Regions from separate parts of the Paenibacillus sp. JT22N1 genome, predicted to be linked through region 1. Evidence: riboswitches for the same ligand, from Rfam matches in the RefSeq annotation. Region 1 holds a riboswitch; each other region holds the start of a gene.
The links. Region 1 has a riboswitch for ZMP and ZTP ahead of AC58UU_RS03855 (DJ-1/PfpI family protein). Riboswitches for the same ligand answer to the same signal wherever they lie in the genome.

Region 2: another riboswitch for ZMP and ZTP. It lies ahead of AC58UU_RS32685 (DJ-1/PfpI family protein); the one in region 1 lies ahead of AC58UU_RS03855 (DJ-1/PfpI family protein).
Region 3: another riboswitch for ZMP and ZTP. It lies ahead of AC58UU_RS01545 (bifunctional 5,10-methylenetetrahydrofolate dehydrogenase/5,10-methenyltetrahydrofolate cyclohydrolase); the one in region 1 lies ahead of AC58UU_RS03855 (DJ-1/PfpI family protein).

The regions. Positions count from the first base shown of each region.
Region 1 covers NZ_JCAUAW010000002.1:2,896-6,102, reverse strand. Annotated here, with positions in the region: gene AC58UU_RS03860 (hypothetical protein) at 1-55, shown strand, start outside; gene AC58UU_RS03855 (DJ-1/PfpI family protein) at 574-1,167, opposite strand; ZMP/ZTP riboswitch at 1,230-1,308, opposite strand; gene AC58UU_RS03850 (GlcG/HbpS family heme-binding protein) at 1,459-1,932, shown strand; gene AC58UU_RS03845 (sugar phosphate isomerase/epimerase family protein) at 1,994-2,824, opposite strand; gene kduD (2-dehydro-3-deoxy-D-gluconate 5-dehydrogenase KduD) at 2,825-3,207, opposite strand, start outside.
Region 2 covers NZ_JCAUAW010000023.1:99,239-102,445, forward strand. Annotated here, with positions in the region: gene AC58UU_RS32675 (SDR family NAD(P)-dependent oxidoreductase) at 1-269, shown strand, start outside; gene AC58UU_RS32680 (hypothetical protein) at 353-496, shown strand; ZMP/ZTP riboswitch at 1,744-1,822, shown strand; gene AC58UU_RS32685 (DJ-1/PfpI family protein) at 1,882-2,481, shown strand; gene AC58UU_RS32690 (GNAT family N-acetyltransferase) at 2,559-3,029, shown strand; gene AC58UU_RS32695 (MarR family winged helix-turn-helix transcriptional regulator) at 3,195-3,207, shown strand, end outside.
Region 3 covers NZ_JCAUAW010000001.1:336,893-340,099, reverse strand. Annotated here, with positions in the region: gene AC58UU_RS01550 (FAD-dependent oxidoreductase) at 1-986, shown strand, start outside; ZMP/ZTP riboswitch at 1,068-1,147, shown strand; gene AC58UU_RS01545 (bifunctional 5,10-methylenetetrahydrofolate dehydrogenase/5,10-methenyltetrahydrofolate cyclohydrolase) at 1,210-2,073, shown strand; gene AC58UU_RS01540 (hypothetical protein) at 2,200-2,379, shown strand; gene AC58UU_RS01535 (DUF2524 domain-containing protein) at 2,698-2,898, shown strand; gene AC58UU_RS01530 (hypothetical protein) at 2,940-3,149, opposite strand.

The DNA of each region.
Region 1 (3,207 bases):
TGAGAATTGGGTCGAGAGACCCGTTCGTGTTAACCGTGAACAACCTAAAAAATAAGGCAGATAAGCCTATCCAGACACTTTATGAGTGTTGGGGGGGCTTATTTTTTTTTGGAGGTTTAGCCCTGTTAAGAAGTGGAGATTTGGATTGTTTTCTGGTATGAGTGATTTGGACAATATGAGAGTGGCTGTCCAAAAAGTTTTCGAAGATGTCTGAGAGATAGGCAGTACACGCAGAGTTTGCCGCCCTGTGACGCAATGATGAAAAGTATCGTTACAGCATTAAAACGAAGTTTGAGCTCCATTGCAACAATGTAAAATATCGTTCCATCAATCTTTTATGAGCCGTTATACTCCCAATCGCCCTCCTAACGATGTAAAACATCGATGCAGCAATCGCAATGCGACCTCAACTTGAATCTAACGATGAAATACATCATTGCAACAAATAGGCTGTGCAAAAAGTACATCAACCTTAATAAACGCACTCGCTCACTCGCTCACTCTCACGCTCACACACACACTTTTGCTCTCGTCCAAGGCAAGTGTAAGCCGTTTATCCTTATTAGTAGGTAGTTACTCCAAATTCACATTAAACAACCGTCCCGATTGATAGTACGGGTAATCCATCTTTTGTTGAACTTGTTGCACGAAATGAGAGTCAGTGAGCGATTCAATCACGAATAATCCTAAGTCAATGGAGGCAGAAACGCCGCCACCGGTAAAGAGATTCCCGTCTCTGACGATTCGTTTTTTTACAACTTCGGAACAGTACGGCGTCAATAAATCGTAGGCGGAAGGATTGGTGGTTGCCTTTTTTCCATGCAGGAATCCGGCTGCACCTAGTAACAACGCACCAGTACACACAGAAACCTTGTAAGTCACATTAGCTGAGGTTTGGAGCCAAGAGATGAAGGCAGCGTCGAATCTTAGGCTTCTCGTTGCAAATCCGCCAGGTACAAACAGGAGATCGTATCCTGATAGATCGGGATAGACATGTGTTACCTTAACGGTTAAGCCTCGGTCGTCCGTAATTTCCCCCTTATTGGAGCAGAAATCCCAAGAGACATTCTCTTTAGCTCCCAAAATGCCCATCCATGTGATAGCTTCATAAAAGCCGGTAAAATCTAACGCAGTTACCCCATCAAAAAGTACGAATGCCATTTTCATAAACAGCCACCTGACCTTTCTACTGTCATTGAAGCACAAAAAAGCACTTGATCAAGGATCAAATACTTTGCCCAGGCGTACGGCTGTTTGCAATGTGCTCCCTCATGGTTATCCATGTTTACGCCAGTCACACATCGGTTCAATTTCTATAATCTTACAATTGCTCGCACCGAAATTCAATATCTTTTTTCAAGTGATGACCATGACTTAAACCCTTAACGTCCCCATATGAATGGAAGAGGCGTTTGTTGCGCACTTCATAATGGCCGACAAGCAGGGAGGGAAAGACTTATGAAATCGGTTTTTAAGCTTGAAGTAGAGGAAGCGAGGGTCATGATCGCAGCAGGCATACAAGCGGCAATAGAAGCGAATGCAGCCGAAACGATATGTATCGTAGACGATGGCGGGTATCTAATTGCGTTAGAAAGAATGAATGGCGCTCGCAATACGAGCCCGGAAATTGCCATGGCTAAGGCGTTTACTGCTAGCGGTCACAGGCGATCAACACATTTGTTCAATCAGCCAGGTGGCCCTGCGACAATCCATGGTGAGGCATTTGGTATTCATGCGATGATGCCGGGCAAGTTTGCTATTTTCGTCGGGGGATTTCCGATTGTGGTGGGCGGCAGTGTCATTGGCGGAGTCGGCGTAAGTGGTGGGAATGGTGAGGATGACATAGCGGTGGGGGTTGCGGCGTTAAAGGCGCTGCAGTCTTATTTGGGTAACGCGTACGAAGTTATGACAGAACCAGATATAAAGAAATAGGCGTAATTCCAAATAGGAGGGCCCCACTCCCCCCAATGATAGAGAGAACGGGGCCAATTTATTAAGTCAAAAGGCTTCTCACGTATTGAACGGTTTCGTCAATCGTATCATCAGCAAGCTGTTCTAAGGAGATATCGATGCCTGGTTTTGCCCGGTACAGCTTTTCCAAAAACGATTTCGTTTGGAAAATACCCTTACCAGATCGTACCTCTTTCCGCTTGTCGTTCTGAATGACAACATCCTTAAGATGGGCGAGGACAATCCGGTCACCAAAAGCAGCAAATGCCTGATCAAGGAAAACATCTTGTGAATCTATTGCTGTTGGCGGGAGCAGGTTAATTGGATCAAACACAACCCCCAGATTGCTGGAAGGAATCTCATCCAGAATTCGAACCATTTTCTCACTGCTAGATAACGTGTGAGTGAAAACAGGTTCGAGTCCGATGAAGACACCCCAACGTTCCGCTTCTTCTGCTAATTCTTCAACTGTTTGCTTAAGGGTTGCCCAACCAATGGCCTCATAACGCTCGGAATCCTGCGAGAGGTAAGTCGTTAGTTCAGCCGTTTCCGTCGCAACGATAGAAGTACCAAAGTCTCTGGCGAAACGCAGATGCTCTTTGAACCGGTTGATTTCATGACGCCGCTGCTGCGGATCTGGATGAATCGGGTTGATATAACAGCCAAGTACGCCAATCCTGATACCAGAACGTTGGAATTGCTCACCAATGTGGTTGGCTAGAGCAGGGCTAAGCCTACCGAGGCTGGTGTCAATATCACTAATTGCTTTGCTGAGTGCCAGTTGAACGAAGTCAATGCCTCGTCCGCTTATCTTCTCTGTTAATTGCTTCAATGGAAGATGGCCGACGGTATGGGCTAACGTACCGATACCCATCTATCTAGCCATCCATCCGCCGTCCACGCACAGTACGTGTCCGTTCATATAATCCGACGCATGTGATGACAAGAAAACAACAGGACCTTTCAAATCCTCTGGTGAGCCCCAACGGCCTGCCGGGATTCGATCTGTAATGGATTGTGTGCGTTTCTCATCTTTGAGGATAGGTGCTGTATTATTAGTCGTCATGTAACCAGGAGCGATGGCATTGATCTGGATGCCTTTCCCAGCCCACTCGTTGGCTAATGCTTTGGTAACACCAGCAATAGCATGTTTACTTGCTGTATAACCAGGAACATTGATACCGCCTTGGTAGGTCAGCATAGAAGCGATGTTCACGATTTTACCGCTGCCGCGCTCAATCATGTGACGGCCTACTA
Region 2 (3,207 bases), on a different contig from region 1:
CAACCGAGTTTATCGGACACTCGATGGACCGCTCCGTGATGAAGCCGGAGTACCTGCCGTATTACGAAGCTTTTCAAAAAGGATTTTCGAACGTCAAGATCGGCGATCCGGCCAAAGCGGTGCAATATATTATTTCCGTCATTAAAAGCGGTAATGTGCCGCTCCGGCTGCCGGTTGGATCTTATTCTGCAGACACGATTCGCGAATCGTATAACAATAAGCTGAAAGAGCTCAGCGTATGGCATGAGCGTTCGGCTGAAGCGGATTGATGATAGTTCTGTTTGAAGACGAGATCCTCCAAATGTAGATTGTTAATTGAGCCATCTTATTAATGAACACTTGAGGAGGAATCTTGCATTCGAAGGTGAGCGCTTCGCCTAGTCCGCTACGTACGCAGCTACCCGGAACAGCTGCCTTTCCTGCGCGACCTGGTGGGCCGGAGGCTACACGAAAGCCAGCTCCAGCCGTTAATGAAGGTGAACCGTATCATAAGTAAGGAAAAGAGCCGTAGATGAAATGCCCCCTTAGAATAGCCCTTTTGCCGTAGATGCAGGGGGCTATTTCTGTTACGCCTTCCATGAACTAATTTTACTAAATCTTAAAATGGTGAAACCATTGAGCTAAGCACTACCCTTCACTTTTGTTAATCTATCCAATGATACGGTGAACCGTACCACAAGTCGTTGAACTAACGGAAACGATAGTTCAATTAACCGCTTTATCATGAGGCGGTTTTTCTTTTGGTTGAAATCAACAATATAGAATAACAGAAAACCATATTCTCTATTTAGGAGGAACGGTTTTTTTATTCCTTCCATCAAGCAGCCTGACTTATGTCCAAGCAATCACTATGTAGGGAGCATATGTTTATATCGTAATGAAAATTCACTGAGGGGAATGAGTAAATATGAGCGGAGTAGGTACTAGCGCAGCAGCTGTTTTGGTTCTTTTTGTTCTTTTGGTAATCATCTTATCAGCAACTTGTGTGTGGTAAAATTCTTTAATACAACACTAATATCGAGAAAAACAAAAACGGTTCCTATCGCGAAATAGATGCGCGAACACGGATCGTTTTTTTCTGTTGTTGGAAACTAAAAAACACCTTCTCATAAAGAGAGAGATGTTTTAAATGAGAGGCTGACAGAGACGAGTGTACTGGTAATATACAATATATGTTCAAGTGGATAGTTCCGCATTAGGTCAATACCCCATTTCGATACCCATTTCACTATTCCTTCCAACAAGCAGCTGTAGCCGATCAGATATCCCACCACTAACCGTCACGATACGTAGTTTACGGGTTATACCTTAATGGATTTGTGCAATACGCTGATTTTGATTACCATAACAACAACTTTGTGATCGCTCATTATCAGTTTGTTTGGACTCACTATTTCGTGGAAGCTGTTACTATTTTCGGTCTCTTCACATTAATACATTTTTTAAGATACCGACTTAAAAATAAGTGGGAAAGAAATAGAAGTCATTACGGAGAACGATAGTTGAAAGAGACTGTAAGCAATAGTTTGTAAGAAGTACTTCAAAACTTATTTGTAATTCAGGTTTTTTGCCCGAAAACACCACTTCAAAACTTATTTGTCACCAAACAGGAGATGATTATGCTAAATAATTAACGAACTTTATTAGGCGGGGTTTGCAGTCCCCAGCATTAAGCTAAAGGGCAGGTTAACGTGATAATTAACTTGATTATATTAGTTTTTTCGGACTATAATAAAGTAAATATTTGGTATGTGTAACTGGCGAAACGTGGAGTACCACGAGGAAGCACATATTTCAAACGCCGTTCGCCTGGGCAAAGTATTTGATCTAAGATCAGATGCTTTTTTTTTGTTTCATTCATGAAAGGGACGGTGTTATGGAATGAAAATAGCTTATATTCTTTTTGACAAGATGACAACATTGGATTTTGTCGGCTTTTATGAAGCGGTATCTTGGCTAAAAATTCTAAATGCTAAAGAAGATGTGTCTTGGGATCTCTGTGCAAAACACGAGGAAATTACAGACGACCGTGGTATGACAATAAAGATAAAGCATATTAGCCCAGATCTGTCTAAATATGATTTGATATTTATACCCGGAGGTATGTCTACCAGAGAATTGAGATACGATATAGAGTTTGTTTCTTGGATACAAAGTGCTCGTGATGTGGAATACAAAGTGTCTGTTTGTACGGGTGCTTTGCTTTTAGGTGCCGCAGGGTTCTTAACTGGTAAAATGGCGACAACGAACCCATCTGCTTACGAATTATTGACTCCTTATTGCACAGAGGTTGTTAAGGCTCGAATTGTACGGGATGGGAATATTTTTACCGGCGGAGGTGTTTCAGCTTCTATCGATTTAGGTTTGTACCTTGTTGAATCATTAACGAGTACAGATGTAACGGAAACGACTAAAAAGATGATGGATTACCCGTACTATCATTCAGGGAAATTGACTAGTGTTTTCATGCCGTACGAGTGATGGAATAGTTAAAATTACAAATCACGAATGAAAGTTAATTATTTTCAATAGCTTCATATAATTTAGGGGGTGAAGGCTTGATTATACGTTTATTGGAAGATAAAGATCGAAGCCAAGTTAATGATATTATGGCAAGTCATCCTCTTCAATTCCCAGAATTCATCATTGATAAATACCCGCAAAGGTGGTCTGATTTTTTGGAGATAAAGGATCATAAGAACTGCGGGTATTACGTGGCACATTCCGATATTATTCTTGGCCATGCTGGATATATTTTTGATGTCGAAACAGGCTTTTATGAAATAGTTGGGGTAGCAGTTCATAAAGAATGTCAACGTAAGGGAATCGGAAAATTACTACTTGATACCATATGTAATCAGGTCCATTTAATTGGTGGGAAACAGGTGATTCTACACACTTTGGGTCATATCAGAAATGAAAAAACGCTAATTTTCTACCAGAGTATCGGTTATGAGCAAGTAAACTTTGAAAAGGACTTCTTTAAATCTGATTATCATAGAGTAACTTTTGTGAAAAAGTGGGACTAATAGTATTCCGCTAACGTAATGTTGAAATGTGATAATTAATTGTTCAAAACTGGCTCAGTCGTTCTGATTGTTGAGCATTGAAGAAGGAAGAGTTTATTGACCGAAAAAACAAATCGTGATAGTATTGATTCATAAATTTCGAATTCGAACTATAGAGGGATTTGTATGAATGATCAGG
Region 3 (3,207 bases), on a different contig from region 1:
TGCTTCGACAGGATGCAGCCGTCCTCGGTCTGAAGAACGCGGATGCGGCAGACCTCGTGCTCCGCGCTGAGATGACAGCCTCCAGCACCTTGACGCGACTTGCGCTCGAGCAATCTGCGTCGGTGCTGCCGCTGACCGCGCATGTGGCGCTTCTCGTGCCGGCAGATCCGTTCATTGACGGCATTGAGCTGCTGCTGGATGCTTCGGAAGCTACGGAGCTGACAGTAGAGCTCTGGAGCACTGGGAAGCCGCAGAACTACGTCCCACACACACAGGTGACGTCCATTCAAGTAGCTGTAGCCGAGGGTTCTCAGCAGTGGGTAAAGGCTGCCCTTTCATGGCATCCTGAAACCGCTCAGAATGCTTTTATCATTCTCAGAAGCAACCCGGCGCTTTCGGTCCATCTATCAGCCAGACCACAAACGGGTGTGCTTTCCTTCAAGCATGATGCTGCATCAAAAGATGCCGTAGATTTCGGTGATATGCATCATCATCAGCCGGTCATTGATTGGAGCGCGAAAGCATTCATTCGGAAGCCAATCTGCTTCCGTCTGCTCGCTCCCACATCTGCATTCGCAGTCGACAAAGCTGCCGATGGATATAAGCGTCCTTACGGAGGCCCTCATCTTTGGTCGTCGGCTGGCCTTGAGGTCTCGCAGCCAGAGTGGCTTGAAGCCAGTTGGCCGGAGGCTGTGCGGATTCGCAGCGTACATCTCACTTTCAATGATGACGTGAACGAAGATTTAATTAATTTACATCATCATCGGACGGAATTCGAGATCATTCCTGAACTGGTCAAAGACTATAAACTTCAGGCCTTCATCGGCGGTGATTGGACCACAGTAGCTGAGGGACTCGATAATCATACGCGCAAACATGTTCATCTTTTGCCAGAAGTTGTAACGACTGATCGACTTCGTGTGGTCGTTGAAGCGACGAACGGGACGGAACGGGCAGAGATTGTTGAAATCCGTTGTTATGGTTGATCGAAAGCAATCAACAGCACCAATAAATCATTTTTAAGAGTTGCATATTCCATAACCTGCCATTATGATTAGATCAATTAAAAGTTGATGTGTGACTGGCGAAGCATGGATACCCATGAGGAAGCACATTGATGTTACAGCCGTACGCCTGGGCAGAGGTAAGGGGGATTTATCCCCCTTACCTCTTTGTGTTTTTACAAACAAATGAAGGGTTGAGGGAAACATGAATTCAGAAAAATTAATTTTGGATGGTACACGCGTAGCAAAAAGCATTAAAGAGACATTAGTCGAAAGAATCAAACAACTGTCTGCAAGAGGTATCCCGCCATGTTTAGCTACGATACTTGTTGGCGATGACCCATCTTCCGAAACCTATGTACGTATGAAAAGCAGTGCATGCAAGCGGCTAGGCATTGATTCCAGACGAATCCACCTAAATAAATCAACTACGACAGAGGAACTTATTGCCGTTATCCAACAATTAAACGAGGATCCTCAGATCCATGGTATTTTATTGCAGCATCCGGTTCCACACCATATTGATGAAAGAGCTGCGTTTGAGGCCATTCAGATCGAAAAAGATGTGGATGGCGTTACCATGCTGGGCTTTGCTCAAAATGCTTTTGGAGTGGCCAGCTTTCCATCCTGTACCCCAGCCGCTATTCTAGCTATCCTCGATTATTATCAGATTCCTATTGAAGGCAAGCACGCGGTTATCGTTGGTCGGAGTCCTATTTTAGGTAAACCCGTATCGCTTATGCTGCTGAATAGAAACGCTACTGTCACCATTTGCCATTCTAAAACAAACAATCTCCCCTTAATTATTGGATTAGCTGATATTGTCGTTGCAGCCGTTGGTAAACCTGCATTTATTCAAGGAGCCTGGATTAAGGAAGGTGCTGTCGTTTTAGATGCTGGATACAATGCTGGATACAATGCTGGCAACATTGGCGATGTTGATTTCGATGCTTGTCACAAAAAGGCGAGCGCAATTACCCCTGTCCCTGCTGGAATTGGCCCAGTGACCATCGCTATGCTGCTCAAACACACCGTCCTTGCTGCCGAAAAAAGCAAATTTATAACCTGAGTTTCCGACATTCTTTTTTCTAAAATAGGTCTTAATGTCCCTTGCTTAACCTAACATGGTGTGTTATATTGAAAGTGCATCAAATCAAGGTTTCCACTTCAAAAAGTTGACATAGGAGTGATACAAATGGGCAACAATTCCGTGCAAATCCCGCAAGGTGAAGAATTGATTCGTGTGGAAATGACGGTTAAGGAAGCGCTTGCATTGACAGGCACTAAATTTAACCAAAACCACAAATTAGAGACAGATGCAATCAAGAAGGTTAAACAATCCTTAGAAGATAAATTGCTGACACCGAACCATTAATCCATACTCACTCACCGCACATAGCCCTGACGAACGATTTCAAATCGCTCGCGGGGCTTTTTTCATTAGATCACTCTTCCTTCAATGGACTCGGTTGAGGATTTCTCATTTTTATCGTATCAAATTCAGCCGAATGCTTATAATAATCACGCACCGCCCAAAATCCTACATTTTAAGGAGTGAACAACCATGTCAGAATCTCATACGCAGCAAGGACAATCCAGAAAAAATACAACAACACGTTCAACGGATCAGAAAAGCAATAAGAAACATAAGAAAGGTCAGAGTTAACGACATTTCACATCAGGAGGCCGATATATGCTCGATCAGTTAGAAAGCAATTATGACTGTGCGAATGCGGGCTCTGACCTGCATAGTTTAAAACAAGAGCTTGAACAATTCCAAGGGCAAACAGCCTCTTCCGACAAAGAACAAGAAGAGCATCGAAATCGACTTGAGAATCAAATTCGTTTTATTGAAAATAAGTGTTCTATCCCAAGCGAACATATCCCACAATGAAGAAAGTCCACGCCTTTGATAACGGGGCGTGGACTTTTGCATTAGTTGATCTTTCTTCTTGTCAAAATACATGGAACCCCTTTTCCAACAGCTCCCGGCTCCGACATTAGGGCCAAATATCGAAGTCCTCTTGTGCATGGCGTCTTACAAACTGCGCATGTGGACGATTCCACTATCCTCATCGTGTATTGCACTCTGGATGAAAGTGTTTTCTTCTTGGATGCCTTGCCCTTCCCTTTAGGTGGTGCCATATCCACGCCTCCCAACTGTTTCCTTACTTCAGTATATGAAGTCTGGGCGGAACGGTTC